2 regions of the Endozoicomonas sp. ALB032 genome follow, and region 2 is predicted to be linked to the other one. Evidence: predicted binding sites of a transcription regulator. Region 2 holds the regulator's gene; the other holds the start of a gene.
What was found. Region 2 encodes FNR, which switches genes on or off when oxygen is low (the NO sensors DNR and NnrR bind a similar motif). Its sites were predicted from a motif close to TTGATNTANATCAA; they were not measured.

Region 1: nagE (N-acetylglucosamine-specific PTS transporter subunit IIBC) is a predicted target of FNR. The motif match lies at 9,926-9,939, and genes of this name have one in related genera.

What each region holds. Positions count from the first base shown of each region.
Region 1 is NZ_JBLYNW010000001.1:6,720,848-6,736,224, forward strand. Features, by position in the region: gene ptsG (PTS glucose transporter subunit IIBC) at 1-66, shown strand, start outside; gene ACO6VG_RS24335 (copper homeostasis protein CutC) at 72-806, opposite strand; gene ACO6VG_RS24340 (hypothetical protein) at 1,045-1,746, opposite strand; gene crr (PTS glucose transporter subunit IIA) at 2,391-2,897, opposite strand; gene pfkA (6-phosphofructokinase) at 3,189-4,169, opposite strand; gene pyk (pyruvate kinase) at 4,247-5,683, opposite strand; gene gap (type I glyceraldehyde-3-phosphate dehydrogenase) at 6,077-7,084, opposite strand; gene ACO6VG_RS24365 (HPr family phosphocarrier protein) at 7,794-8,051, opposite strand; gene nagE (N-acetylglucosamine-specific PTS transporter subunit IIBC) at 8,371-9,753, opposite strand; gene ACO6VG_RS24375 (YgjV family protein) at 10,069-10,584, opposite strand; gene hemA (5-aminolevulinate synthase) at 10,610-11,815, opposite strand; gene adhE (bifunctional acetaldehyde-CoA/alcohol dehydrogenase) at 12,253-14,871, opposite strand; gene ptsI (phosphoenolpyruvate-protein phosphotransferase PtsI) at 15,050-15,377, opposite strand, start outside.
Region 2 is NZ_JBLYNW010000001.1:4,153,397-4,168,773, reverse strand. Features, by position in the region: gene ccoS (cbb3-type cytochrome oxidase assembly protein CcoS) at 1-25, shown strand, start outside; gene ACO6VG_RS16025 (sulfite exporter TauE/SafE family protein) at 92-805, shown strand; gene ACO6VG_RS16020 (DUF3605 domain-containing protein) at 825-1,385, opposite strand; gene ACO6VG_RS16015 (hypothetical protein) at 1,506-1,718, opposite strand; gene ACO6VG_RS16010 (hypothetical protein) at 1,827-2,420, opposite strand; gene ACO6VG_RS16005 (hypothetical protein) at 2,629-3,651, opposite strand; gene hemN (oxygen-independent coproporphyrinogen III oxidase) at 4,057-5,448, shown strand; gene ACO6VG_RS15995 (autotransporter outer membrane beta-barrel domain-containing protein) at 5,548-7,122, opposite strand; gene ACO6VG_RS15990 (hypothetical protein) at 7,233-11,468, opposite strand; gene fnr (fumarate/nitrate reduction transcriptional regulator Fnr) at 11,787-12,545, shown strand; gene ACO6VG_RS15980 (adenine phosphoribosyltransferase) at 12,580-13,119, shown strand; gene ACO6VG_RS15975 (hypothetical protein) at 13,329-13,850, shown strand; gene ACO6VG_RS15970 (TraR/DksA family transcriptional regulator) at 13,856-14,191, opposite strand; gene ttcA (tRNA 2-thiocytidine(32) synthetase TtcA) at 14,548-15,377, shown strand, end outside.

The sequences.
Region 1 (15,377 bases), 2.6 Mb from region 2:
GCTATCTTTGGTACTCAGTCCGACAATATCCGAACCGAGATGGAAGAAGCCATTAAGGCCATGTAGACCGGCTAAAAGGATTCTACTGCTGCACACAGGGAACGGACTCTCTCCACCGATAACTCCCCTTCATCAAGAACACTGCTGTACGCGTGAATGCTGGCTGAATGATTCGCTACTGGCAGCTGTTGTAGTATCTTTCCGATATTTTCCGGATCAACCCCGCCACCGACGACCACCTCCAGCCTGTTTTCAGCTTTCAACATAAGTTGCTCGAGCATCCTCACACCTTCAAAGGCACCGTCAGCAGAACCCCAGGTTGTACCACTACTCAGAATACGATCCACACCATATTGAATCAGTACATCCAGGCTCTCAAACATATTGGGCGTAGCATCCAGTGCACGATGAAAAGTCACAATCAGATTTCGGGTCTTGGCGGTATCGACCAGTCGGCCCAACACATCACGATTAATGGTATTACCGGGAGGCGCAAGAGCGCCAATGACGACACCATCAGCACCTGCCTTTGCAGCATCACAGATCTGCTGTTCCATAAGCAGAACCTCTTCAGTGCCGAATGAAAAGTCGCCACCCCGGGGACGAATCATGCACAGTAAACCACAGCGATCCTGAAAGGCTTTCCGGGCGGCTTCCAAAGCTTCTATTGTGGGAGTAGTGCCTCCCACGGACATATCGTCACACAACTCTATACGTGCTGCGCCCCCCTCGTAAGCGGCTGCAGCAGAGCGGTAAACATAGTCTGGATTCAGACTGTTGATGCAGATCTCAACAGGTATTGACAATGTATGACTCCTGGCTGGATATCAGTTATAGAAGTCTGGCCTACTATTTAAAGTGACTAAATTAAAGTGACTGAATTAAAGTGACTAAAAACATAGACAGGACAACTCTGACAATAATAACCAGATTGTCACAGACTGCTCAGGAAATCATAGTCTTTACAAAAAAAATCTCACAAAATTGAGAGTGGTGGTCTTCATGGGCTAACCATACGACGTAAACCTTTTATTTAGCCATCCATCAAGGCAACTCACCCGTCATTCTGAGCACATCATCAATCAGCATCTTGTCCAGCTTCTGTTTCTGCTTAAGCATTTCCATCTTACCCGGGCTGACCCAAACCTTGTAACTTTCAGGCTCACCCTCGGTAATCGCTGCAGGCATTGTAACGGTATATTCCTCATAGGATGGGTCCATAACAAAATAGGGCACAGGATGAAGAAAATCGCCAAAACATCCCCCTGACTGATACCTCAGAAGGTCATCATAATAAGACGACATATAAGAGGAATAGGCTGATCTTGCTCCCATACACCCGTTGCCTGAGCTTTTTTTGACTATGTCATCGAGGCCCCATATCTCTGCTGTCTTGGCAGTTTCTTCCTGCGGAGGAAGAACGATTCCGGCAAGTTGGGTAGCCTGACTGACCTGCAGGGTTTCAAGACGCTTGAGCTCTGCAACCAATTCCTGATGGGACATCTTGTTCAAGCGAGCCTCACGAGCCTTGTCGTAAGACAGATAGCTGTCCCCATTCAAGAGCGGGTCTCCGTCCAGGTATTTGGACACTGTCTCGCTTCTGATAAAGTCCAACTCATCAATAACAACCTGCAAACTTTCTGCCTCCCCAGGCTCTTCCGTGGGTACAGACACTTTTTGGAATGAAAAAATCAACAGCAGGAAACCGGTAAACACCATCACTAAAAGTGACACAATTCCTTTCATATACACCTCCTTCAGCCTAATCGCATAGGGTTTTTATTATGGGGATAAGTCACGACAGGCGGTTACTAGCAGCCTGTCGGACTTGAGACTGTCCTACTGCGGTTGCAATAAATTGGTCTAAAAATCCCTGTTTCTTCGTCAAATAGCTCGCTATTCTCCTCAGAAACAGAGATTTTTATCCTCAATTTCTTGCAATCCTCGCTACGGACGCTTAAGTCCGACAGGCTGCTAGGAGCCTGATCGAGAATAGACTGCCCTACTGCGGCGGCAGCAAATTGGTCTGAAAATCCGCTTTTGTTCGTCAAATAGCTCGCTATTCTCCTCACAAAACCGAATTTTCATCCTCAATTTTCTGCCGTCCTCGCTACGGGCGCTATTCTCGGTCAGGCTCCTAGGCATTGCTTTTCAGGACGTAAACTGCATTTCTAAATTCATACCTGTCTATATAGTGAGACAACGAGTTACCCAAAGGGTTCAATCGCAAACAGGATAGGGGAAGGAAGATAAGTCTTCACTAACGGGGTGGTCAGGGATACTAACTGGCAGGGAAAGCTTTAAGGCCAGACATTTCAAAAGCCGACAGAGAACCGGCTTCAGGGTATGGCTGATTTTTTTGTTCAAAAAATAATAGTCTTTGTAAAGTTTTACTTCATTTTGACCACCAGCAACTTGTCGTTGCCCTGAACAACAGAGCCCGAAGATTTTTCCAGAGAGGCTACATCGTCCATGTTGGAGATCACAACGGGCGTAATAATACTTTTGGCATTCTCTTTCAGAAAGTCCAGATCCACTTCGATGATGGGATCTCCAGCCATGACTTGCTGGCCTTCGCTGGCAATACGCTTGAAACCCTCGCCCTTCAGCTCAACGGTGTCGATACCAAAGTGAACAAACAGCTCAACCCCGGTTGGCGTCTCCATGCTGAAGGCATGATTGGTTTCAAAGATTTTGCCAATCTCACCATCGCAAGGGGCTACCATGACTTTGCCGGTGGGATTAATGGCGATACCATCACCTACCACCTTGTCAGCAAAAACAGGATCAGGTACTTCTTCAATTGGTACAATGTCGCCGGTCAACGGTGCTCTGATCACCGTTCCCTGACTGGCACCCAGCCCCATACTTTTCTTGAGAGAGTCAAAAAGGCCCATCACTTTCACCTTCTACTTTAAACGCATTGATTTTAGGAGCCTTTGAGTAATCAGGCCAGTTAACCTGACTGAAACTCCCGATTCCTTTCCAGATTAACAGCTGAAACGGCAGACCACAGCTGCTATACCAATCGAACTTTCTAACTCCCTATTGCGCTGAAGATTTGAGCCTTAATCCTGCGTTGGCGATCGTCGCAGCTAAGACTATGACTCCTCACCCCGCCTTTTCTTAAGGCTCAAATCTCCATGCTCATCACGGAAGTTAGAAAGCACGATTAGTATTATATGTCTTTATACTGTAACTATGTCCGCTACTTTCAACAGTTGGCTGTCAATCTCATTGTGTTTGCTAATGGCTTCCTTTAAGGGTGTATGGACAATCTTCTGATCACGTACACCCACCATCACTCCACTGACACCGTCAAGCAGAGCTTCCACAGAAGCCACCCCAAGACGACTGGCCAGGACACGATCATAACAGCTGGGCTTGCCACCGCGCTGAATATGGCCCAGCACCGTCACTTTGACTTCATAGGCCGGGAAGTTTTCTTCCACAGCCCGGGACAGTTCAAAAACACCACCGGATTTATCACCTTCTGAAACCACTACGATACTGGATGTTTTCCCGGCTCTGCCACTGCTTTCAATAGAGCCCATCAACTGATCTATGGGCTTCTGATCTTCCGGAATCAAAATATCTTCTGCACCCGCAGCAATACCGGCGTTCAATGCGATAAAGCCTGCATCACGACCCATAACTTCAATCAGAAACAGACGATTATGAGAGGTGGCGGTATCACGAATCTTGTCAATCGCCTCGACCACGGTATTCAGGGCGGTGTCATAACCGATGGTGAAATCGGTTCCGAAGATATCGTTATCAATAGTGCCGGGAACACCAATGCAGCGAAGACCATGCTCTTGTTCCAGCAGCATGGCACCCGTGAAGGAACCGTCACCGCCAATAACAACCAGTCCATCCAGTCCGGCGGCAGAGGCATTTTTATAAGCAGCAGCCCGTCCCTCCGGAGCACGGAATTCCTGACAACGGGCAGACTTCAGGAATGTCCCACCCTGGTTGATAATATTGGCCACTGAACGCGCATTCACTACCTTCAGATCGTTTTCAATCAGGCCTTTGTAACCTTCATAAATGGCTACCGGCTCAACCCCGTAAAAGATGCAGCTACGTACTACGGAACGAATGGCAGCATTCATGCCAGGCGCATCGCCACCTGAAGTAAGCACACCAATTTTTTTTAGTTCTGCCATGATCTGCTCGTCTCCTGAATCCCGTAAGGGAAAGCGTGAGGCATGCTGCCCAGTCAACATGCCTGAATTGACTGAAATTATTTCACAGTAACGATCTGCATGGTGTTGGTACCGCCCTCAATTTCACAGGACTCACCCTTGGTCAGAATAATACGGTCGCCGGATTCCAGCAGGCCACGACCTTTTAGTTCGGCAATAGCACGCTGATTCACTTCAGGACCGTACTGGCTGCCACTGTCAAAAGCGACCGACTCCACCCCACGGTAAAGTGCAACGCGGCGCTCGGTGGTTTTGTAGCGAGTCAGGGCAAAAATGGGCAGGCTGGTATTAACACGGGACATCCAAAGAGGAGTCGCACCGGTTTTGGTCAGGCAAACGATCGCTTTTACACCTTCCAGACGGTTAGCCGCATGCATGGCAGCCAGCGCAATGGCGGCATCGGTTTCACCGGCATAGGCCTTATCCAGGTTGCTTCCGGAGATCATTTCAGGATGTTTTTCAGCGCCCTGACAAATACGGGCCATGGCTTTGACGACTTCATGTGGACGCTTGCCTGTAGCTGTTTCACCGGAGAGCATGACTGCGTCGGTGCCATCGAGAACGGCATTGGCCACGTCAAACACTTCAGCACGGGTTGGCTGTGTGTTGTGAATCATGGATTCCATCATTTGTGTGGCGGTAATGACAGGACGGTTCAGTCGACGGGCAACGTTGATCATCTGTTTCTGAACACCAATCAGTTCAGCGTCACCAATTTCCACCCCCAGGTCACCACGAGCTACCATGACCGCGTCTGAGGCCCGGATCACTTCTTCCAGCAATTGAAAGCTTTGAACCACTTCAGCACGCTCAATCTTGGACAAAATGGCAGCAGTACCACCGGCTTCAGCCAGCAGCTTGCGAGCCTGTTCAACATCACTGGCACTGCGAACGAAAGACACAGCCAGGAAATCCACCTCCAGAGAGGCAGCCAGCTTGATGTCTTCCTTGTCTTTTTCGGTCAGGGCATCGGCAGAAAGACCCCCACCGGCCAGGTTGATACCTTTGTTATTAGACAGCTCACCACCATCCAGAGTAGTGGTTACAATGCGCGAACCTTCAATCGACTTAACCTGCAGGCTCAGACGACCGTCGTCCAGCAACAGCACATCGCCCACCTTGCAATCGTTTGGCAGATTCTTGTAAGCCAGACCGACCTGGGTTTCATCACCGGCATCAATAGGCAGCTCTGCATCCAGAACGAACTCAGCGCCATCGGGCAGAAAGATCTTGCCATTCTGGAAACGACCAATTCGAATTTTGGGCCCCTGCAGGTCACCCAGAATCGCAACACTGCGACCCAGACGGGCAGCGATATTGCGAATGCGCTCTGCACGGACACGGTGATCATCAGCATCACCGTGGGAGAAGTTCAGTCGAACAACGTTGACACCGGCTTCAATCAGCTTGGTGAGCTGTTCTTCGGACTCTGTAGCTGGTCCGAGTGTGGCAACGATTTTTGTGCGTCTGAGCATGATATCCTCTCGCGAATTCGCCACGAACCGACCCAGCACGATGAAACTACTTAAAGGAAGAGTCGACCGGGGCATAAATGCCATACGGCAGTTTGACAACAATTTTTAAGTGAGGAACGTTCGAAGTGTAACGTTCCTGCATCTGCTTATCTTGATAAAGCAGCAAAAAGGAGAGTGTGTACCTGAAAGCCAGTATGCCAATCTGAGCCCATTATAGATGGCAGGCTAATCTACCATCGTCCAGAAGGCAGGTTGAGAGGTTAATTCCCGGCCAGCTTCATAAACACCTTCTTCTTTTTGCCACTCAGTCTCAGGAATCCAATGCCCTGTTATCAGAGCATCGGCATCAACCTGAAAAGCCTCAGATCAGCGAGGCTTTTCAATGATCTGGATTCAGGCGCCCAGCAGCGCTTTAGCAGTATCCAGCATTCGGTTGGAAAAGCCCCACTCGTTGTCGTACCAGGACATAACCTTCACCAGGTTACCCTGAACGCGAGTCTGTGTGGCATCAAAGCTGGAAGAGAATGGGCTGTGGTTAAAGTCCATGGAAACCAGAGGCTCATGGTTTACGTGCAAAACCTTGCCCATCGCTTCGGAAGACTTGGCAGCAGAAGCAATGATTTCGTTAACTTCTTCAGCAGAAGTTTCACGACTGGCCACAAAACTCAGGTCTACCAGAGATACGTTGATGGTAGGTACACGAACGGCCATACCGTCAAACTTGCCTTTCAGCTCCGGAACCACCAGGCCAACCGCTGCAGCGGCACCGGTAGCAGTCGGGATCATGTTCTGTGCAGCAGCACGGGCACGATACAGGTCACTGTGGTATACATCGCTGAGACGCTGATCATTGGTGTAGGCGTGAATAGTGGTCATCAAGCCTTTTTCAATCCCCAGAGCATCGTTCAGAGGCTTGGCAATGGGAGCCAGGCAGTTGGTGGTGCATGAAGCGTTAGAGATAACGGTCATGTCAGGAGTCAGAGTGTCGTGGTTAACACCATAAACGATGGTGGCGTCTACTTCCTTGCCCGGAGCAGAGATGATGACTTTCTTGGCACCAGCACTCAAGTGAGGTTTGCAGGCTTCCTTGGAACGGAACACACCGGTGCATTCAAATACAACGTCTACACCCAGAGCGGCCCAGGGCAGACTGGAAGGATCACGCTCAGAGAATGTCTTGATTTCGTCACCATTTACAAACAGTGCACCTTCACCCTCCTCAACCTGAGCGTCGAAACGACCATGTACAGTATCGTACTTGGTCAGGTGAGCATTGATTTTCGCATCACCCAGGTCATTGATAGCAACAATCTGGAATTCTTCACGGCGACCTGCTTCGTAGAGTGCACGCAGAACGTTGCGACCGATACGACCATAGCCATTGATTGCGATTTTGATCATGACGTCTCCAATACCCTTAGTCACAGCGGGATAACCCGCCAGTTCATTAGTAAATAGGATTTCCGGTGTAAATTCAGCCTCGTGAAAATACCTAACCCCCTTGCCACACAAGGGCTAACAGGCTTTTTCAACAATCAACAGAGTTGATGACTCTGCCCAACATACAGTCACACCAAAGGACACTTTTATTCACGGAACACAACAAAAGTTATCCGTATTAAACCACCAGGACTTGACACAGGATTGGAACGACGTTACAAATACGCTCAACAAGACACACATAATCGCACACTTGAAAACATCGTTCCCCGGCAAATCTTTACTGGAGGATCGTAATGTACCTGTTAAAGAGTACACGAAGAGCCGGAATTCTCTGTACAGACGGCAATCTGAAGAGAATCCGGAACATTTTAACAAGTAACAACACCTGACAATTTAACTCACCAGAGCGCATTACCCGCCAGCTATCCAACAGACATACTTGAGAACACGTCTCAGTATTGCCTCGTGAATGACATCGCCCCGATGTATTCGTTCAGATACACCCGGTACGTGATACTCTCTAGAGAATACCCGCAACCGCCTTAGTATTACAGGCATTTTTGCAGCAACAAACTAATCCGTCAGAGGACGACTCAATCATTTCCTGATTCACGACTGCTTTATTCCGAGAGACAACCCGGCCGGAGAGGCCAGGTCAACAAAGAGCTTACTTCAAAGTAATGATAAACTCTGCCAGATGCTCTACAGCCTTTTCAGCGCCATCACCTTCGCCGATGATGGTCACTGTTGAGCCTTGAGTCAGCCCCAGGGTCTGCAGTTTAAATAAACTCTTGGCACTGGCCTGCTTGCCACCTGCTTCCAGTTTGATGTCACAGTCAAAACTCTTGGCTTCTTTAACAAACTGAGCAGCTGGACGAGTATGAAGGCCATTCTCAGCCGTGATCACTACATCTTTCTTAAACATATTCGGTCTCTCTCTAACTTGAGCACCTGTCAGGAAGCAAGAGGCTGGACAGGCCTGACTCTAAACGGATGCATCAGAATAAAGATACACTATCTGTCTGCTTTAATTCAGACGCTGAGCCTGAATTTCAGAACGTAAGCCGACAGGAAATATTGATTCACCCAGTCATTCGGCAAGTCGAACATACTCCAGGTATACTCCGCACCATAACCTAAGAATCAGACAGCCCTGACTAAAAAGGTATCCGGATTTTCCCCTAAACTGCTTTGCGGGGAAAGACCGGTACAAGTTTCTTTGAGTCAGGGCAAAATAGCTATTGTCAAGCCATCAGGGCATTTATTTCACCCGCAATGATCTCAGCCTGAGGCCCAAGAATCACCTGCAGGTTATTTTCACCCAGCTTCACCACACCTTTGGCACCCACGGCTTTCAGGCCAGCTTCATCGATCAGGTCACGATTGGCCAGAGTCAGACGCAGACGGGTGATACAGGCTTCAACAGAGGTCAGGTTGCCCTCACCGCCCAACAGTTCGATGAAACGCAGAGCACGCTCCGAACCACTGACTGCTTCAGAAGATCCTGCTGTTTCCGGCTCCTCGTCTTCGCGCCCCGGTGTCTTCAGGTTGAAAGCCCTGATAGCGAAATAGAAAACACAGAAGTAAATAACAGAGAAAGCCAGACCAATGAACACCAGGGTCACAGGCTTGGTAGCCAGCCCCCAGTTCAGAGCCATATCCAGGGCACCCGCAGAGAAACCAAAGCCATGCAGAACACCAAACATATTGGTGATTACCAGAGATAAACCTGTCAGCACGGCATGAACAGCGTAGAGACCTGGCGCCAGGAATACGAACATGAACTCCAGAGGCTCAGTGACACCGGTCAGGAAGGCAGTAGCACCGACAGACAGCAGAACACCACCTACACGGGCACGATTTTCTTTAGGCGCCGCCAGATACATAGCCAGCGCAGCAGCTGGCAGACCGAACATCATGACCGGATAGAAGCCCGCCATAAAAGTACCGGCAGTGGGGTCACCGGCAAAGAAACGAGGCAGATCGCCCGTAACTACCTCACCGGCAGCATTGGTGAATTCACCGAAGCCAAACCAGAAAACAGAGTTCACAACATGGTGCAGACCTACCGGAATCAGGCCACGGTTCAGCACTCCATAGGCAAACTGTCCAATGGGGCCAGACTCAGAGATGCCATTAGCAAATGCATCAATGGCAGACTGGATGACTGGCCATACATAACCTGCTGCTACAGAGACCGCCAGAGCAATCAGACCGGTCATGATCGGAACCAGACGTTTGCCACCGAAGAACGCCAGATAGGGTGGCAGTGCCACCGCATGGAAACGGTTGTAACTATGACCGGCAATAATACCGGCAATAATGCCGCCAAAGAATGACATATCAATGTCGGCATTGATGGTCTTGGCCCCGGCAGTCAGGACAAAATAGCCAACTGCACCCGCCAGCACCGCTGCACCGGCATCGTCCTTTGACAGTCCGGCAGCAATACCCATCGCGAACAGCAAAGGCAGGTTACTGAAAATAGCGTTACCCGCTTCTGCGACAAAGGCAATATCCAGCAGGTCAGGCTGCCCAAGACGCAACAGGATTGCTGCAATAGGCAGAGTGGCGATGGGCAGCATCAATGCCTTACCCAATCTCTGCATATAGCCAAGAATGTTCAAAATAGTTACCCCTTAGATATTAACGTCACTGCACAAACCTCAATCAAAACCCCGTGGAACTCAAACAGGCAGACAGTTGATGGGCAGCGCATGGTTTGGGACGAAATGTAACCGGTCACAATGCACCAGTTCAACTGTGTTGTGAAGGTTTCGTAAAGAGATTAACCGGTTATTGACCCAGAGCAAAAAAGCAAACAGAACATGTGGCATCAGTAGTCATATATGACACACCACAATAGAGAGCACCTCAATGAGGTGCTTAAGCGATGGAAGCCAGATGTCTGTTCATTAGCTGGAATGAAACAGACGTAAAGCTCAGTACTCGGACTTTGTCACTATTGGGCTCTTGTTGTAGAACCTCAGGTAGGCCACGATGTTACTGAGCAGGAACAGCACTTCCATGACGACGGCCATCGGGGACAGGACAAGAACGTTGTGGCTCAACCAAACTACCGCACCCACCATCATGATCAGTCTCATCTCACGATCGTCTTTACTGAATGCGCCTATCGTTTGCAGGCAGGAGCCGACGAACGCCACGAGACTGATGAAAGACTCGTAGGTAACAAAGAGTGTCACACCATTGATAATCAAAAACAGGTTTCTTACCCCGGGCCGAGACGTAAAGTAACTGGTCAGATAGCGTATTGACGCAATCGTCATAACCACGGCCGCTGTGAAAGCATTGAGCAAGTAAAAGTGCGTCGCAATCAACGCTCCCGCAATAAACAGGCACAACACCACGTGTTTGCGTGTTTTGAACTGGAAAGACAACAGGTCAAACACAATAGCGATGGATACCAGGATCTGTGAAAGCGTGTAATTATCCATGTTTACAACCCTTGTTCACTCTGGCTCACCCAAGCGCAACAGTTTGATCGATTTCTAGCTCAACGAACACGCTCTTGATTGCCTCAGCGAGGTGACGAATATGCGTCTCGGTGTGATTGGGCGTTGCATTGATCCGGAAGCGCTCGGTGCCTACCTCGACGGTTGGTGAGTTGATCGACTGAATGTAAATCCCATGCTTGCTCAGCAGCAGATCGGCCGCTTGTTTGCATTTCCGGGCGTCGCCGATCTTGACTGGCAAAATGTGCGTTTCTGAGCATCCCATGATGGGAATGCCCAACTCCGCAAAAATCGCGCGCAAGAGCGCTGTATTGAACTTGAGCTTCTGGCGCTCAGAGTCCGAGGCTTTCAAGTGGTTGATGCTGGTTAAACAGGCTCTGGCGATGCTTGGAGGCAATGAAGTGGTAAAGATAAAGCCGGACGAAAACGAGCGAATAAAGTCGATAATGGTTCGGTTGCCAGCAACGTAACCACCAATCACGCCGATGGCTTTCGCCATGGTACCTTGTATGATGTCGATATCCGATTCGTGGCCCAAGGCCTCCGCAATACCCGCCCCGCGTGCGCCGTACATACCTATGGCATGTACTTCATCCAAATAAGTCAAGCATCTGTATTTCTTCGCTAGTGTAACAATCCCAAAGATGTCGGCAATGTCACCATCCATAGAGTAAACGGATTCAAAGATGATCAGTTTCGGGCAATCGATGTCGACGGTTTTCAGAAGTGACTCGAGGTGGTCTGCGTCATTGTGTCTGAAGATGTGCTTTTGGTTTTTAGATGAGCGAATGCCATTAATGATGGAGGCATGATTCTTTTCATCAGAAAAGATTATTAGCTCTGGGAACATCCTCAGTAAACATTGCAAGGTGGCATCGTTTGAAGAGTAACCGGTCGGGTAAACCAGTGCAGCTTCTTTTTGATACCAGTCTGCAATCGAGACTTCCAATTCAGTGAGGTATTGGTGCGTGCCACCAATATTACGAGAGCCGCCGGAGCCAACGCCATGCTGTTGGATGGCATCCACGGCGGAGGCCATGACCAGATCATTCTGAGACATACCCAGATAGTCGTTACTGCACCAGACCGTGACGGGCTTGCCGTTGGATAACGCACGAGGGTAATTGTCTCCAATGCGATTGATGTCCGTAAATATTCTGTATTCGCCGGATTGTTTTATGCGAGCCAATTGGCTTTCCATTATTTCATACATCAGCAATTTGCTCTTTTTTTGTTATGCCTCATGCTTATTTTATTGCGAGATGTAACAAACTGAAATAATTCAAAACATCAAATTATCCAATATAATCATTCACTTATTGCATTCGAGATAGGACATAGCCTCGCGACCATACTCCTGCCAGTGGGCTCACCCAAAAGAACCACCTCATCAGGTGCTCACAGAAGTATACTTGAATCACTCAGCACTTAATGACCTCCTCATCCAACCGCTAATACCAAGCCAATACGCCAGCACGCCATAAACATCGGAGCCTCTCTGGCTAATGCTTGCCGGATAACGTCAGGCTCTTCGCTTTCGCCCCTTTGATTTCTTGCATTTGCCAACAGTCCATTGAACCAGTGTGACTCCAGATAGTTCAGAGCCGCCTTCAATGCTGATGTGTGGAACGCCCCACAGTAAAAACAAGATCACTCACCGTAATAAGCTTTCCTCAGCAAAGTTTCCAGCTCAGAGATCAGTGGCATTCTTGGGTTTGCCGTAGTGCACTGATCTTCAAAAGCATGATCAGCCAGCATTTTGACTTTTTCCATAAACCCTTTCTCAGAAACCCCCAGCTCTTTCAGAGATAAAGGCATCCCCAGCCGCTTCATCAATTTACGAACAGCATTGGCCAGGGATTTGACTCCTTCTTCAGGGGTTTTACAGGGCAGGCCCAGCGCCCTGGCCACTTCGGTATATTTCTCATGGGCGATGTAATGATCGTATTTCGGGAAAGAAGCCACCTTGGAAGGATTCGGACACCCGTTGTACTCAATCACATGAGGCAACAACAGTGCATTGGCCAAACCATGGGGAATATGGAACTCATGCCCCAAATTATGAGCCATAGAGTGATTGATACCCAGGAAAGCGTTGGCAAAGGCCATACCGGCAATGCAGGAAGCATTATGCATCTTTTCCCTGGCTACCTTGTCAGCTTCTTCGCAGGATTTCGGCAGATACTCAAAAACCAACTGAATCGCCTTCATAGCCAGGGCATCCGTATAATCTGACGCCATCACAGAGACATAAGCTTCCAGTGCGTGAGTCAGGACATCCAGACCTGTGTCTGCGGTCACCTTTTTGGGCACCGTCAGCACCAGATTCGGGTCCAGAATGGCTACATCAGGCGTTAACTCATAGTCGGCCAGAGGATACTTGATGCCTTTCTCTTTATCGGTAATAACGGCAAAGGAAGTCACCTCAGAGCCGGTTCCGGACGTTGTGGGAATAGCCACCAGTCTGGCTTTCTTGCCCAGTTTCGGGAACTTGTAAACCCGCTTGCGGATATCAAAAAACTTCTGGGCCATACCCGCAAAATCAGCTTCTGGCTGCTCGTAGAACAACCACATGCCCTTGGCCGCATCAATAGGAGAGCCACCACCCAGAGCAATCACGACGTCCGGATTGAACAGCGCCATATCCTCGGCACCCTCGCGAATAGTCGCCAGACTCGGATCGGCCTCAACCTGATTAAATACCCTCACCTGCACTGGCACCGGACGTTTTCTCAGGTGGTACCGAACCTTTTCAACATATCCCAGACTCTGAATCACCTCGTCTGTCACGATGAACACACGAGAAATGTCGGGCATTTTTTCAAGGTATTGCAGGGAGTTGGCTTCGAAATAGATTTTTCTGGGCACTTTGAACCATTGCATATTAACCCTGCGCTTGGCCACGCGCTTGACGTTGATGAGGTTAACAGCAGAAACGTTGGACGTCGTACTGTTCCCACCATAGGTGCCACAACCCAGAGTCAGGGAGGGCATGTTGGTGTTATAAATATCACCAATAGCACCATGGGTGCTTGGTGAGTTAATGATAATACGACCGGCCTTCATCGCCAGCGAGAATTCATCAATCACATCATCGTTCTGGGAGTGCAGAACAGCGGAATGCCCGAGACCACCGAAGTTCAGCATCTGGTCGGCCAGTTCAATACCATGTTGGGTATCCCTGGCCTTGAGAAAGCCCAACACCGGCGAGAGCTTCTCGCGGGACAGGGGAAACTCGGGCCCAACCCCTTCAATCTCAGACGCGATAACCCTTGTCTCTTGCGGTATTTTAATATCTGCCAGCGCAGCAATATCGGATGGCTTCATCCCCACAATCTTACTGTTGACATGGCCATCAATAATGACCACTTCAGCCAGGCGATCGGTCTCTTTGGGAGAGGTGAAATAGACATTCAGCCTCTTCATCTCTTCCTTAAAAGAAGCATAAACTTCGTCGTGTACTATGGCAGCCTGCTCGGAGGCACAGATCATTCCGTTATCAAAACTCTTGGACAGAACCAGATCATTGGCGGCCTGCTTGATATTGGCAGTGCGATCAATAACACAGGGCACATTACCCGGACCCACCCCCAGAGCCGGCTTGCCAGAAGAATAGGCGGCCCGAACCATACCTGAACCACCGGTGGCGAGAATGACTGAGATCTCGGGATGGGTCATCAACTTCTGAGTGGCCTCCAGCGATGGATGCTCTACCCAGAGTATGCAATCTTCTGGCGCTCCTGCCTCTATGGCCGCATCGCGAACAATTCTTGCCGCTTCTGTTGAACATTGTTGTGCCGAAGGGTGAAAAGCAAAAACAATAGGATTACGCGTCTTGGCAGCAATAATAGACTTGAACATGGTGGTGGAGGTGGGGTTTGTCACTGGCGTGATACCACAGACAACGCCTACTGGTTCAGCTACCAACATGAAATCCTCCTCCTCATTATCTTCAATCACACCGACAGTTTTATCGTATTTGATAGAATGGTAGATGGACTCAGTCGCAAAGATGTTTTTGGTGACCTTATCTTCGAGGATTCCCCTTCCGGTTTCCTCAACGGCCATTCTCGCCAGCTCCATGTGAGCAGACTGCCCTGCCAGAGCCATAGCCCGTGTCACCCGGTCCACGTCTTCCTGGTTGAGCTTCAGGTACTTTTCTCTCGCTATCCCGGCTCGCTTAAGCAGACCATCCAGCTGCTCATTCACACTGGACGCACTGTCGTGTTTTTTCTCCCTGGCCTTGGCTGCTGATTTATTACTCACCATGAGAAGCACCTCACACTGTCGTTTATTAAGGCAAAATCACTCGCTAAGACATAGTTGGTTCGAAATATTCTTACTCTTGGGCACTGTGTCCGGGCTATCGGACTCTAATCCGGAACTGCTTGTCTACTGACTTTCTCTGGCAATTCTGAAAAAAGGGAGCCCATGCCCCCCCTGTCGGTCATTGAATAAATGCATCAAGGGCTGCTTGTACATCCTTGATGGTAGGTTGATTTACCACATCATTGGCCAGCTTTTGCAATGCTTCGAAACGCTGCTCTCTGAGCACTTTTTTAACCCTGGGAATCGACGTAGCACTCATACTGAACTCATCCAGCCCTAAACCCGCAAGTATCAAAGCGGCACGCTCATCGCCCGCCATTTCTCCACACATACCGGTCCACTTGCCTGCTTTATGAGAGCAATCAATCACCCGTTTGATGGCACGCAGTACAGCGGGTGACATAGGTTCATAGAGATCAGCAATCATTTCATTGCCACGATCCACA
Region 2 (15,377 bases):
CAGTCGTCCGTCCAAAAAAGAGTGATCAGAAACAGCCCTGAGCCTATAAAAAGCCCTGAGCATATAAACAACCCTGAGCAGATAGATAGCCATGACCGAAGTACCCACTCTACTAGCCGCAAGCACCCTTGGCTTGCTGGGAAGTACTCACTGCATTGGCATGTGTGGGGGTATCACCTCGGCCCTTAGCCTTTCCCTCAGAGGGCGCTCAAAAGCTGAAACCAGCTGGTTAATGCTGACATATCATGCAGGCCGAATCAGCAGTTATGCTCTGGCGGGCCTGCTACTTGGATTAGTGGGCTGGTTCCTGGGGGATGCCAGCGAAACCCTGCAATCTTCACTTCGAATCATTGCCAGCGCTATGCTGATCGCCATGGGTCTTTATATCACCGGTTGGTGGAAAGGTCTGATGAAAATGGAAAAGCTGGGGCAGCACCTCTGGAAACACATTCAACCGCTCGCCAGCAAACTACTGCCTATTCGCAGCACACCTAATGCTCTGGCCCTGGGTGCCCTTTGGGGTTGGCTTCCCTGTGGATTGGTTTACAGCACACTGATCTGGTCTGCCAGTCAGAATAACCCGACTCAGTCTGCCTTATTGATGGCCGCTTTTGGGCTGGGCACCCTGCCCTCTGTATTTCTGACCGGACTATTTGCAAGACAACTGGCGTCTGTCATACAAGCCAGCCTGACCCGCAATATTGCCGGCATTATGATGATTCTCTTTGGTCTCTACAGTATTCCGGGCCCGCAACAGGGTTGGGTCATGTCCGTACTCTCTGTTGGACACGGCGGGCATTACTGAACGACCAGGGATCCCGCCCTTATTGACCAGACTGCAAGATCTGCTCGACCTGATCAGCAATCTCCTTTGAGTTCACACTCCTGAGGAAGATATGAGCATGAGCCAGACCCGCCACCGTTCGTTTATGGGGCGGATTCACATGGACATACCATTCCAGAGAGTACTTTGACAGTAACTCGCCAAGATTTTTCTTTAACAGCCGGTTTGACTCTTCCTGCAAAAACTCTTCCTGCCAGTCCTTGCCGGATATAAACAGCAACAGATGTACTACGTCGTCTTCCAGCCAATAAGGAAAACTATTCAACGCCAGTCGGCTTTCCAACATACAATGACCATCACTGCATTCCAGCGCCCTTTGCTTTGATAGCTTGAAAATATTCTCCAGAACAGCAGTTTCAGGCGATTTCCCAGTCAGCTTCAATTGCGTCAGATAGCCAAGGTAAGCCGCCAGCTGGCCAGGACTTCTTCGGGTATCAATATGGCCTGACTGAATCTCTTGCCAGGTAATCACTCCGGAGAAGGTGACAATACCGAAAAGAACCTTGAACAATGCAAGACTGCAAAGGCCAATAACTCCCAAAATATTCTCTCCCGGTTGAGTCCAATGTTATTTGTTGTCCAGCATAGACTGATTGGGTGCTGTCGGCGCAGAAGTGGATGCTTTGCCGTTGTGATCCTTGGTGAGATTAACCCCATGCTTTCAGGCGCTCTGTGTCCCAGTGTGGGTAGCTAAGTCGTCATTCCCGCGAAGGCGGGAATCCAGCGCCAACAGTGGATCTCTGCCTTCTCGGTGATGACAAGGCCAGGAGGGCACCGGGCAGTATGGTTCTGGTGGTGAGTCAGTGTGGATTCCCGCCTTCGCGGGAATGACGGGAGTAAACTCGTTCCCATGCTGGAAAGAGTTTTGCGACACCCTCTGGAGCGTGGGAACGAGTAAAGAGTAATGAATCGCTCGAGGAAGCAGTGCGATCAATAAACCCCTGTCGCTTTTTGTGCACTTACCTTTCTACAGCAACGTTTTTTACTGATGTGGCTGGGCCGGTCCCGGTTCTCTATAATCGGTCAGATTTTTACTATCATCGTTCAGCCGACGTTTATAAAAGTCCTGCTCCGTTTCAATAAACATTCCATCATAAAAGCCCCGGTTCGTTTCAATAAACATTCCATTAATTGTAGGAAAGATTGTGGGCTCTCCTCCAATTCCAAGAGTTAGGCCCATCATGTTTCCTCCTGAAAAACTATTAGGTGAACTCGAAGATTCACTTAGATAACTATAAGTTGGTGCAGAATAGCCATTGGCCCCCGATTCACAATTCTGCGGTGGTTGAGATTTCGCTCTGGTTGCGGCGCTGCCTGAACCCTGACTTACATCGGCTGCATTTCGGCCTGTAAAATTTGGGATTACTTCCAGACGCTCACAGGTACGTTGAGCACATGAAACAGATTGGAGCGGATCTTGTCTTGTTGGGCTTACATGAGATGAAGGCTCAACCCCAACGAGACTTCGACCATTTGACGTTGTTGTCGAACAGTTATTGGACCCCGCTGCAGTGTATTGCGGCGGTTGAAATTCAGCTCTGGTTGCAGCGCTGCTAGTTGTTGTTCCGTAAGCCATAATCTATCCTCCGTGATAATGAATGGTTTTGGGCAGGCAACGGACATTAAAAGTTCCCGATTACCTGAAGCCCCTTAGACTATTCAACGCAGCAAATCCTTGCTTCGTCGTAAATGGACTATACCCTTCTCGCAAAAGCTTTTTGATGACATAACGGTTAGCCGTTCTAATCAATAGGGCACGCAACAGCCCGTTTTGAGCAGGTGGCTCAATGATTGATCATCTTGAACACCTGCTGACAGAACATATCCAATAAGTCGGGACTTAAAACAATTTTCAACTTATCACGTATATCATCGAGGTTGCCTGATGGGGTGATTTCTAGCCAATCGTCGAGCAATTGACAATTGCTTTCATCCATATTTTTTACAAATTTTTCCAGATAATCATTATCTATATTATCAATCAGACTGCTCCAGTCAGGTGCAATAGTAATACATGGAGTGTAATGATCCTGGGTACTGGAATTCGAATCTTCTTCGTATATGAATGGATGACCACTTTCCAGAATTCCAAATCCAAGGAGTTTATCTATACTGTCCTGCACCCCCATCATAAATGAGTAAAATGCTTTTACCTTTAACTCAGTGTCTGGCTCCAGTGTGTACTCCCTAAGACCTACCCGGAGGCCCCTGACCTCAAAATCCTCTGAATCCTCTGAATCCTCTGAATCCTCTGAATCATCTGAATCCTCTGAACCCTTTGACATTATGTATTCACTGTAACGATTGCCGTTCTCGTCTACTACATCATAGGGTGTCAATAAAAATGGCAGTGCATCTTTATCTTCTTTTAATTGGGATAAATCTTCAGGCTTAAATCTTTCTTCCTCTAACACTAAGTTGGTCATTTCTTGAATAAACTCAGCAGGGATTTTTCCGATTTTTTCAAAAACTTTGCCAGTGCCCTCCGATTCACAATACTGCGATGGTTCTGATTCCGCTGTGGTTGCGACGCTGCTTGCAGCCCGATTTACATCGGTTACATTCTGGCCTGTAAAACTTTGGAGTTCTTCCAACCACTGACAGGTACGTTGATCCAATGAACCACGTTGGCGCAGATCGTATCCTGTTGCGCTTGTACTACTTGTACTAGATGCAGGCTCAACCAGACGTCGACCGTTCGATGTTGTCGCCGGACAAGTATCAGACCCCGCTGAACTGTTCTGCGGCGGTTGAAATTTAGCCCCGGTTGCGGAGCTGTCTGTTGTTGGTGTTAATCCATAAGCCATGATCTATCCTCCGTGATAATTTATAGTGTTAGACAGGCAACGGACATTAAAAGTTCCCGATTGCCTGTATGAACTCTCAGGTTTGCAATGAAGCAAATTCCTTACTTTGCTATCAATTGATTTTAGCCTTCACGCAAAGACCTCTTAATGACATTCCGGTTAGCATTTCTAACGGCCTTTCTCCTGAATCCACAGCCCTAAAGAAAACTTTTTCCATGTCTGCCCCACAGGCGCGAAAGCATGGGAACCGGTATGAATTGCGTCACCTACTTATTGACACACGTCAAATACATTTGGCTTTTTAGTCTTTAAACTGTTAATAAAAGAACCGGTCAATCGGCTGTTTACCTGTATAGTCATCAACAGAGCCCAGCCAGATGAGCTGTAACCAATTCGAGAGATAATATGAGTACAGCCCCCGTATGGGATACAGGTCTGATCAAGAAGTATGACCTCAGTGGCCCAAGATACACATCCTACCCCACTGCCGTTCAGTTTCAGGAGGGGTTTAAACCCGAGCACTATGAATCCAGCGCCCGGGAAAGCAGTGCGACTAATAAACCCCTGTCGCTTTATGTACACATACCTTTCTGCAGCCACGTCTGCTACTACTGTGGCTGCAACAAGATAGTCACCAAACACCGTTCCAAGGCAAAAGACTACCTTGACTACCTGTTTCGCGAGATTGACATGCAAGCCAGTCTGTTTGGCCGGGAGCAGAGAGTCGAACAGCTTCATTTTGGTGGCGGCACTCCGACGTTTCTGAGCCCGGACCAGATTTCTGCGGTGATGGACAAGCTGAGATCCGTCTTCAACTTCAACTGTCAAAGTCATTCGGACTTTTCCATCGAGCTGGACCCTCGCGAGGTGGATTGGGTCATGATGTCTCGCCTGCGTGACGAGGGCTTTAACCGTATCAGTATCGGTGTACAGGATCTGGACGAGAAGGTTCAGAAAGCCATCAACCGGGTGCAACCCGAAGAACAGGTTCAGTCTGTTCTGGATGCCGCCAGAACCATGGCTTTCAAGTCAGTGCATATGGACCTGATTTATGGCCTGCCTCATCAGACCGTCGAAGGTTTTATGAATACCGTGAACCGGGTGATCGAGATGGCACCAGACCGACTGTCATTATTTAACTACGCTCACCTGCCACACCGTTTCAAACCGCAGAGAAGGATCAACGAGGCAGATCTGCCTTCTCCTGAGGAAAAGCTCGACATTCTGCATAAGGCTACCGAGAGGCTGGTGGAGCGCGGCTATGTCTTCATCGGCATGGATCACTTTGCCCTGCCGGATGACGAGCTGGCCATTGCCCAGGAAACAGGCACCCTGCACAGAAACTTCCAGGGTTACACTACACACAGTCACTGCGATCTGATTGCCATGGGCGTCTCTTCTATCAGCAAGGTGGGCGGTGTTTATGCGCAAAACCATGTCAGCATGGAAGCGTATGAAAACTCGATCAATGAAGCCCACCTGCCAATCTACCGTGGTTTGACCATGAATCGTGACGATGAGATTCGCCAGAGTGTCATCAACGAACTGATCTGCCATTTCAAACTGAACTTTGCTGAGGTGGAAGAGCATTATGGCCTCAAGTTCAGTGACTATTTTTCTGATGCACTGGCAGCACTGAAACCTATGGCTGACGATGGTTTGCTTTCTTTGACTGAGCAGGGAATTAAGGTGGAACCCAGGGGCAAAATGCTGATCAGAAACATCTGCATGCAGTTTGATGGTTATTTTAAGCAGCAGATACAACAGCAGCAGAACCTCTATTCAAAGGTTATTTGACACTTTTCGTGTAGAAATGCGGGCAATGCACGATTTCTATTGTTTGGTTATCCTTTTAAAAGCCAGAATAGCCAGACAGCCCGGTTTTTGTGGTAACAATCAGAAAGATCGTGTGTAGCTCAGCTGAAGGCCATCACTGGTACTGCGACTGGATCGAATCGCCGTATAATTCATGCTCAGACTGGATTGCCCGGACATTGTGGTGTTGTAGCCCATACTCAGATACAACCCATTGTCGTTAATCTCCTGAGCCCGATATTCTGACGATGCATGTTGGCCGGTATTATTAACTGTGTATCTGGACTTTCCACTCAACACCGTCTGCTGCTGGTAGCCCGCAGAAAACTTCAGGGCCGAGGGGGTATCCCCGGTTTCATTCAGTAAGACAAAGTCACTGCCCAATCGTAAAATCGATTGCTCAAAAGACTGCCCGCGCACAGCCAGCGCTCCGTCAGACAAGCCTTTCTCTCTAAAGCTGTCCGACTCTGAATGATGATAAAGGAACTCAACCATAGGTGTGACGGTAAGACCATCGAGCCAGTTATCCATATCGATGTCATAACCCAGGGCACCGAAGGCATTCCAGTCGGTGCCTGAGCGATAGGCTCGAAGTCGATGACCATCGCTACCCGTGCGTTTGCTGCTGTATTGTTTGGTACCAAGAGTCAGGGCACCATCAAACTGCCATTGATCCCTCTGCCAGGACAGGAACGGACCAAAGTGAACAGACTCTATGGAGCCCGAACCCAATTTCTGCTGAAAACTGGCTGATGTTTTCCGGCTACCCAGCATCAGGCCGACAAGGGTATTTTCAGTGGCCTGAGTGAATACTCCGACATTCAGCCCGTGACTGTCGGCATTCATTCCCTCTAAACCAGGCAGTGATGAGTAATGGGATTTCGAACCATAAGTTTGTACAAAGCTGTGCCACTGACTGCTCTCACCGCTCTGCAACTTCCCGGTAGATGTTTGGTTACCGCCTTTCACAGTACGTTGATCCAGACTGGCATTATCAAGAAGAAAAGCCTGACCATTGCGGTAGAAATCCAGAATCTGACGCAGATCACTCAACTGACTGAACAGCGCCCGGGTAGTAGCCATTTCCAAGTGGCGTGAGCCATTTAACGTCGCCTGAGCACTGGGAGACGGATGAAAGAGCACTTCTCCGGCTTCAGGCAGAGACTGATCAATCAGTGACTGCAACTCACGACTGGCAGCCCCTTTCTCAACTCTGACAACCACCCATTTTTCCTGAGCACCTTTTACCCCATCGACAGGTTTTCCAGGCTTTTTCGGACTTGCAGGATCTGTCGGGATGAGACTCGAATCCGAGTCAGGTTTATGATTAACGTGCGCTTCTCCGCCTTCACCACCGCCTCCGTCACCGCCATTTTCAAGGAGCCTGAGAGTAATTTCATAAGGCTTGTCTTCACCGGGATTATAAAAAGAGACCGGTTCAACCAATACCGGAGCAGGTTTATCATCACTGCCCTTGTCCGGGCCGTATAGCCATTGACCAAATTTGTAGGAGAGTCCGCCAAGCCCAGTCCCCAGCAGGGCCGTTCCCCCGGTCACAATTATGGCCGGATCAATGGCCAGCACTGGCAATGGCAACACAGCGGTTGCCAACAGCATGACCAAGACCAAAGATAATTTGAGCGATTTTCTGGCCATAATTCCCTCCCCCGGAGTACTGATTTAATTCCTTCGGGGGACTATGACCGATTATTTTCAGGATTTGACTAACAAGGTTGTTATATTAACGGTTGTGTATTGCCCACTTGCTAACGAAACTTTTGCATTATATTGACAGCATCTTCCTGCCGGAGCCAGTCGATAAGCTTTTGCTTCCTCTGTTCCAGCCTGACTCGCGGACTCTCTGGCCCGGTTTCTTCATCGGAAGATTCAGACCAATCCAGCTCTTCAAGCTCCCGGTCAATTTTCTCCAGCTCATCCACTGCAGAGCTCACTTGCTGGTAAAGGTAAAACTCTTCCTGATAGTCCAAATCTTCAGGCAGCTGCTGCCAGAGCGTCTCATTCTCAACAGAATCCTCAAGGCTGTCGACTTCAGACTGGGTCGAATCGTATTCTGATGGCGGATTGTCTTCATCGTCAGAGGCACAAGAAGTTAAATCGTTAAAGCCCCCTGAATAGTGATCTAAAAAATCACTATAATCCCATATCAATCCCACAGGGTCATCGAGCTGCAGACTGCCCGGGTCATTTGCCGTCGACTGCAATGACGAAAGCACGGTTATCGCTGTGGGTGAAATCGTCTGGGAGGAGTCTTTAAGCCTTCCATCCCTTCGCAGTTGATCAACAATAATGTCTTGTAGCTCGCCCATGCCCCATTCCAGCGCTTTTGTTGTTAATCCACGATATTCCAGTTCAGCGATCAGGTATGTCCGAAGGGCCATCAATTCTTTGAAGTATGCCCTTGAGCGAAGCTGTTCCTCATTCAGGGCCTGCTGCCAGCTCTCAAGAGCTTCTTCGCCAGCCAGCTCAATCTCCCAGTCTCTGGCGTCATCGTCATAATCGTCAATGCGGTGAATATAATCCAGAGGTTCGGTCAGCATGGCTTCCAGACCTGCCCCGAGACGGGTTTCATGTTCATCAACGGCAATGTACTTTTTAACCACTTCCAGAATTACCCTGGGGTAGTCTTCATCAGGAATCTCCGACAGTGGCATTTCAGAATGCTGTAGAACAAACTGCATCTTCAGCGTATTGATCTGACTGAGATAATCTGCTGACTTTTTTTGCTCCAGCAAGAGATCATCGCGCACCCGTTCCAGCGCCAGGGCTTCGGGATCTGCTTCAGCCTGAATAACAGGATGATTCTTCACTGTCATGAGAGTCCGTGACAGCTCTTTCGCTTCCTGTCTTGATGCCTGCAGCGAGGCTTCAGCAGCAACCAATTCTTCAGCAAACTTGTCTGCCTGTTCAGGGTCGCTGCCCTTTTGCAACCCATTGAGCGTTCTCAGAGCTTCAACCAGCTTAACCTGAGTTTCCAGAGTCTTGGTCTGACCCTCTATTTCCTGAACTTTCAACAGATAGTTCATATCATGGAGCTGTTCGACCTGACGTTTGAGAGCGGTCATTTCCTGTCCCGTCAGTACAACGATCTCCTGACATTCAGACTTCAGCCGAGACAAGGTCCTGGTAAACTCATCAGCATTACTTTGAAACGACTCATGAGGCGTTTGCAAATACCCCCCGAGGAGCGACAGCTGTTCCTCAATGTCCCTGAGCTTACCTTTGAGCTCTGGCAACGTCTGAACATCAGCCAGAGATTCGCTTACAAGATTGTCACTGGCACTCAGCTCTCCCTGTAATTTTTTGACATTGCCTTGTGCTTTTTCCAGCTCGTCCACGACTCGTTGATGAGCTTCTTTATCAATGCCTTCGGGTTTTGACCTGAGCAGCTCAAGCTCGTTGGTCAGGGAATCCAGTCTGAATTGCAGTTTAGCCCCGGAGTCTTCCAATTCTTTGAGCTTTAGCCTTCGCTCTTCGGACTCTATCTTGGTTGACTGCAGCTGAACGGATACAGCACTCGCTTCCTGCTTTGTGGCATTTAACTGCTCCGAGACCTGAGCGAACGCCTCTTCAACTTGCTTAAGTCTCTCACTCATTTCATGAACTGAGTCGTTTTTGCTGATCAGGTCCTGCTGTAATTTTCTGGCAAGAAGCTGACTCTGCTCAGCTTCAGATTTGGCCTGCCTGATTTGCTGTTGCCAGACTCTTCTTTTTTTCTGACCTCGTTTATTATTAAACTGAGTGACTTCTTCGAGCAGCTGCTTATTCATACTGCTCAGCGCCTGAAACTGGAGCTCCAGGTTATGCTTTTGCTCCTCAACCTTTCTTGAGTGGTTTTTGCTATTCAGCGAATCACTGGTCAGTTGATCCACGTGATCCATAGCGCTGACCACAGTCCCCTCTATGGCCTGGCTGCGCAGAGACTCATACTCTGCATTCAGGTCAAATGCCTTCTGCTCAGAGCTTTCCAGAACACTTTCTGTTTTCTGTAAAAGGTCGCGAACTTCCCTGATCTCTCTATCTCTAACCAGCACCTCTAGTCTCACCCGGTCCAGTTCGGCTCTGAGCTGTTGATTCGAAAGCTCACCCTGACTGATATTCTCCTTAAGGCCGGTATAACTTTCCTGCAACAATTTAAGCTCATTCTTTTTCTCTTCAAGCTGACGCTCTGTCAAGACGAGCGCATCCCGATCGGTCTTTTCCTGTTCCCTGAGATGCTGGATCTGCACCTCCAGCAAACCTTTTTCTTTAGCAGCGGCTGCTTCCCGTTGCTTAAAACCATTGAGCTCTGCTGTCAGCACTTTTCTGGAACAAGCCTCATGTTGCAACTGAACTCTGGTTTCCTGGAGCAGTTCCCCCTGAGCCTGCAGTTCTTTTTCAACATCCTTGAGACGCTGAGTCGACTTATGGGCTTCTACCCAACGGGCTCTGACCATCTGCTCTTCCCGGGTGAGCAGATCAATCTGCTCCCGATAAAACTGATTCTCGGAAGCGACCTTTGCTGAGTTATTGATCAACCCGGCCTTCTCTTTTTGCAATTGTTCCAGATCTGACCTCAGTTGCCTTTCCTGAATGCGTTGAGCCGCCTTATCCTTCTCCAGCTGATTCTCCAGCTCATGCTGTAACATCTGACTGCTTTCAAGCTGCATACGAACAGCATTAAGTTCATCAATGACAATCAGGTAGTCCTTATAGGTTTTGTCTTTATGCTGAATGGCAGAACTCAGCTGAGACTCCAGGAACAGTGCCTTCTCAGTAGCCCTCTCCAAATCAAGCTTTTGGGTAACCGCCTCATCAGAAACCGTCTTTACCTCCGTTTCCAGAGATCGAACTGTCTGCTGGGTTTGAAACAGCTGGTTTTGAATAGCCTGCTGATCGGCTCCTGCCTCCATCAGCATCCGCTCGGCTGCCCTGAGTCTTCTTTGCAATGGTTTAATGGTGTCTCGCTCAACGGCTTTCTTTTGCAAAATCAGTGCCTGAATGTCAGTAGTCTGATGGTTTTTCTGCCGATTCAGCCTTTCAAACTCAATATCTTTTTCTTTAATGGTTTCAGTCAGTATCCGTGCTTCATCTTCAAGCGCCTCGACCTTTTCCTGAAAAAGCTGAAGTGTCTCTTGTAACCTCAAATCCTGTTGTTTTAACTGCTGGCGATCTCTTCCCTTGTCACTGCCTTGCCTGTTCCTGAGCGCCTCACTCAGTTGTTCAACTTCATCAAGCACTTCCACCATCTCACGATCAACTTTCCTGTGCTGCTCAGTCAGTGTTTTCAACTCACCAGCCAACTCTTTTTGCTGTTTCTCCGCAGCCCTGAGTTTTTCGATTCTATGTTGCATTTGTTTAAAGTGTTCTTGCCCTGATGCCAGATCCGCTTTTCCCGGGAGCAGCTGGTCGGCCAACTCTGCTTTTCGCTGTTTCTCCAACTTCAGCGCGTCTTCTGCCTCACGGAGCCTTCTATCCAGAGCCTCTGCACGCTCAGACTCTCTTAGCTCCAGCTGTTCCCGAATGATTCTCTGGGGTTGTGCATGGGTAATGACAAAATCAGTCAGTTGCTTTGAACGTGTTTCCAGCTCGCCTGAATGGGTCCGCAGATAAAACAGGTAGCCCACCCCTGAACATACAGCCAGTCCGGCAGCAACAGGCACCGATACAGAAGCGGCCCCGGCAGCAAAAGCACCGACGACCAGAACCCCGGTTCCCTTGGCTATCGTGACAGCAATTCTGCGGCCATCCCAGATCGCACTTTTTTGAAGCCGGATACGATGCGCCTCTTCAAGCTCAGCACACTCGGCCTCTTCGAGCTTTAATGCCCTGAGTTCCTCAATTGTCAGCTCACCCTTTCTGGCCATCAGGATTTGCTTTTCCTGTGGTGAAAGATCATTGAACGTCAAATCCTCAGCGGCAACGAGTTCCTCAAAGGTTCGAGGTTCAGCCACTTGCACGGTTGGAGTAAACAGAATCCCTGTCACTGAGCTGAGCAGACTCATGGCGTAAATCTCCCTGATTTACGAAATTGTATTCAGTACAGTTATCGACACATTGGCGCTGAAGAACATCTTTCTTGCATCATAGGTATTGATAGCGTTCACAGCCTTCTCATCAAGCTCAATGACTTAACTGCCAGGCAACTGATCAAGTACAACATTTTTTTAGTGCGGACTTATCGCAACCCAGTAAGGATTTTCCGAAAAAGCCTTAAGTATGAAGGAATTACGCTTTAGTCTCGGAAAGCACAGACTTACACTTTGGTAGCATTTTCAATAGAATCGTCAGCGATTTCGCCAATACGACTTTGAGGCCACTCAATGACGTCAAAGCCCAATGTACGACAACCTGGCCATGTGGCCTGCAGAGACTGCAGTCTTAGCTCCCTCTGCCTACCTCTGGCATTGAATCTACAAGACATTGACCAGCTTGATCGCATCATCAAGCGAAGCCGCCCTCTCAAGAAGGGGGAACACCTGTTCCTGGAAGGAGACCGGTTTACCAGCGTCTTCGCTGTCCGTTCCGGGGCCTTAAAAACTTATACCGCCACCAATGAAGGTGAGGAACAGATTACGTCTTTCTATCTTCCCAGTGAGATATTGGGCCTGAGTGGTCTCGATACTGACGTCTACCCGGTCTCTGCTCAGGCCATGGAAACCACCATGATCTGTGAAATCCCCTTTGACCAGCTGGAAACGCTATCCGACCGATTCCCGGAGTTGCGTCGTCATATGATGCGCCTGATGAGTAAGAAGATTCGTGAAGATCAGCAGATGATGATGCTATTGTCCAAGAAAAACGCTGATGAAAGAATTGCGACCTTCCTGATCAACCTGGCCAGTCGTTTTCGTCGCAGAGGCTTCTCATCCCAGTCATTCCGCCTGTCCATGTCCCGCAATGAAATGGGCAATTACCTGGGACTGGCTGTAGAAACCGTTAGCCGGGTATTTACCCGGTTCCAGAAAAACGATCTGATCTTCGCAGTGGGCAAAGAAATTGAAATCCGTGACCCGATTCAATTATGCTCCCTGGCGGGTGGAAAGTCTGTCGGTTTGGAACAGATTATCTCCTCCGCATAAGCGCACCAGGAACGGACATTAAGGGAAAGATATGATCGTTGACGAAGCTTATCTGAAAGCACAGATTAGAACCGTTTCTGACTGGCCAAAGCCCGGCATTCAGTTCCGGGATGTGACCACTCTTTTCGAGAACCCCAAAGCCTGGCGGTCGGTCATGGACAGCCTCATTCATCGCTATATGGATGTTGAGTTTGACCGGATCGGCGCTCTTGATGCGCGGGGCTTCCTGATAGGCTCTGCATTGTCATATGCCCTGAACAAACCACTGATCCTGTTTAGAAAAAAGGGAAAGCTGCCCTACAATACTGTCGCTCAGGATTATGAACTTGAGTACGGGAAGGCAACGCTTGAAGTTCATGCAGACACTATTAAGAAAGGCGATAAAGTCATTCTGGTTGACGACCTGATTGCTACAGGTGGCACTTTGCTTGCGGCCGGTCAACTGGTCAGACAACTGGGCGGACAAATTCTGGAAGCAGCTGCCATTATGGATCTTCCAGACCTTGGTGGTTCAAAGATACTAAATGAAGCAGGAATTCCTGTCTTCTCACTGTGTGAATTTGAAGGGGAGTAGTCTCCTTCTTTTCTTTCCCGGCACCCCACGCCTTTCAACGCCTTCGCAACTTTCAGGTATTCAGTTTTATCGGAAAATGACTATCAGGGGCTGCTGTGGTTTTCACACCCGAAGTATGCCCTGGTTAAATTATGCTGTACTTAAGAATTTTCTGAGTGCTACGATAATCTGAATAATGAAAATAATGCTCTAAGACAAAGGAAATCCCGATGGGTATTTGTGCAAAGGAGCTGCGCCACTACGTTGTTCGCCCGACCCTGAAGCATTTAAAAATGTGGAGTCCTACGGCAGAAAATCTGCTGCTGGGAACAGCTGCCAGAGAATCCGGACTGGGTTTTCATCTTAAACAGGAACACCATCAGGCTCTGGGAATTTTTCAAATCTCGCCCAGAATGCATCGCAATATCTGGGACCATTATCTGGCGAAGAAATCCGACCTTTCCAGTTTGATCCGGGGACTGGCCAGCCAGAGAGAATTTCTGGCTCATCCGCATCTGGAATTAGCGACCAATCTCTCTTACGCTACCGCCATTGCCTGGATGATTTATTATCGAATCGATAAGCCAATCCACAAGGTGCCCCACGATGACGTCTATGCCTTGGGTAAGCTTTGGCATAATTACTACCACCGTCACCACCCCGGCCCCATTGAGAGCTTTGTGGACAGTTACAAGGCTTTGATAACGAATTCTATGGAAGAGTCAGTGTCAGAGAGTCTGAAGACTCCCTAACGCTGTCAGCTGGCACGATCCCGCTTTTCTGCACATTTGATGCAAAGATCGGCGTAAGGCATAGCTGCCAGACGGGCTTCAACTATCTTGTCACCGCAGCCGGTACAGAAGCCGTAATCATCATGATTCATACGATCCAATGCTTTGTTTATCAGATTAAGTTCAGCCCGGGCATCATTACCCAGCTGATCAATAACCTCATCATTTTCCCTCTCCTGCGCCTGCTCCGACCAATCGGCATTGGCTCTGCGAGTCATATCTTTATTGATGTTTCCGAGCCGGATATTCAACTCGTCTCTGCGAGATAATAACCAGACTCTCAGTTTCTCGTAATCAGCCATGGAAGTCCCCTGAATAAATGTCCACGATTATTCTGTGTATAAACGACTGGAACCTGTGTCCCTGCGCATTTTGTCCATTAGATAAGCATAGCTTCACTTAACCATATTTCGACAGCTCATTCACAATAGCAGCCGTCAGCCCTGTGAGTTCGGGAGGTAACTAATTGGTTAGGTACTTATAGCTGCTGCTGTCATTATCCCTGATGCCTATCGTGAAACCTTTGATTATAATGTTGTGAATTTTCGGGATCTTGCCCGTTTCACCATTATCCAGAGCAGTAAGTCACCCGGTTTAACCGCCCCCTCTAAGGGCCTTAAATGAAGTTGGGTACTTTCAGAGACAAGACAGAACCAAAATGCAGAGCCAAACAAAAAGCGCAAAAACCCACTTCAACAAACTACAGAAACGCCTGAGACGAGAGGTAGGTCGGGCCATCGCCGAATACAACATGATTGAGGACGGCGACCGCATCATGGTCTGTCTGTCCGGGGGTAAGGACAGCTATACCCTGCTGGATATTCTGCTGAACCTGAAGACTTATGCGCCGGTCAATTTTGACCTTATCGCAGTCAACCTTGATCAGAAACAGCCTGGCTTTCCTGAACATGTACTGCCTGATTATCTGGAAACCCTGGGTATTGAGTACCGCGTTGTTGAGGAAGATACCTACTCCATCGTCAAAGAGAAGGTGCCTGAAGGCAAAACCACATGCGCACTCTGCTCTCGGCTGCGCCGAGGCATCCTCTACCGCACGGCCAGCGAACTGAAAGTCACCAAGATTGCCCTGGGCCATCATCGGGATGATATTCTGGAAACCCTGTTCCTGAACATGTTCTATGGCGGCAAGATGAAAGCCATGCCGCCCAAACTGGTCAGTGACGACGGTCAGCACACGGTAATCCGTCCTCTTGCCTTCTGCCGTGAAAAGGATATTGTCCGTTTTTCCGAGTTTAAGGCATTCCCGATTATTCCCTGCAATCTCTGCGGCTCTCAGGAAAACCTTCAGAGGCAGGCAATCAAGGCTATGTTCACCGAGTGGGACAAACGCTTCCCCGGCAGAATGGAGAGCATGTTCAGAGCTCTGAGGAACGTAGCGCCCTCCCATCTGGCAGACAGCTCACTGTTTGATTTCAACAATCTGACGGCGGATGGTCAGCCTGTTAAAGATGGAGACACTGCGTTTGA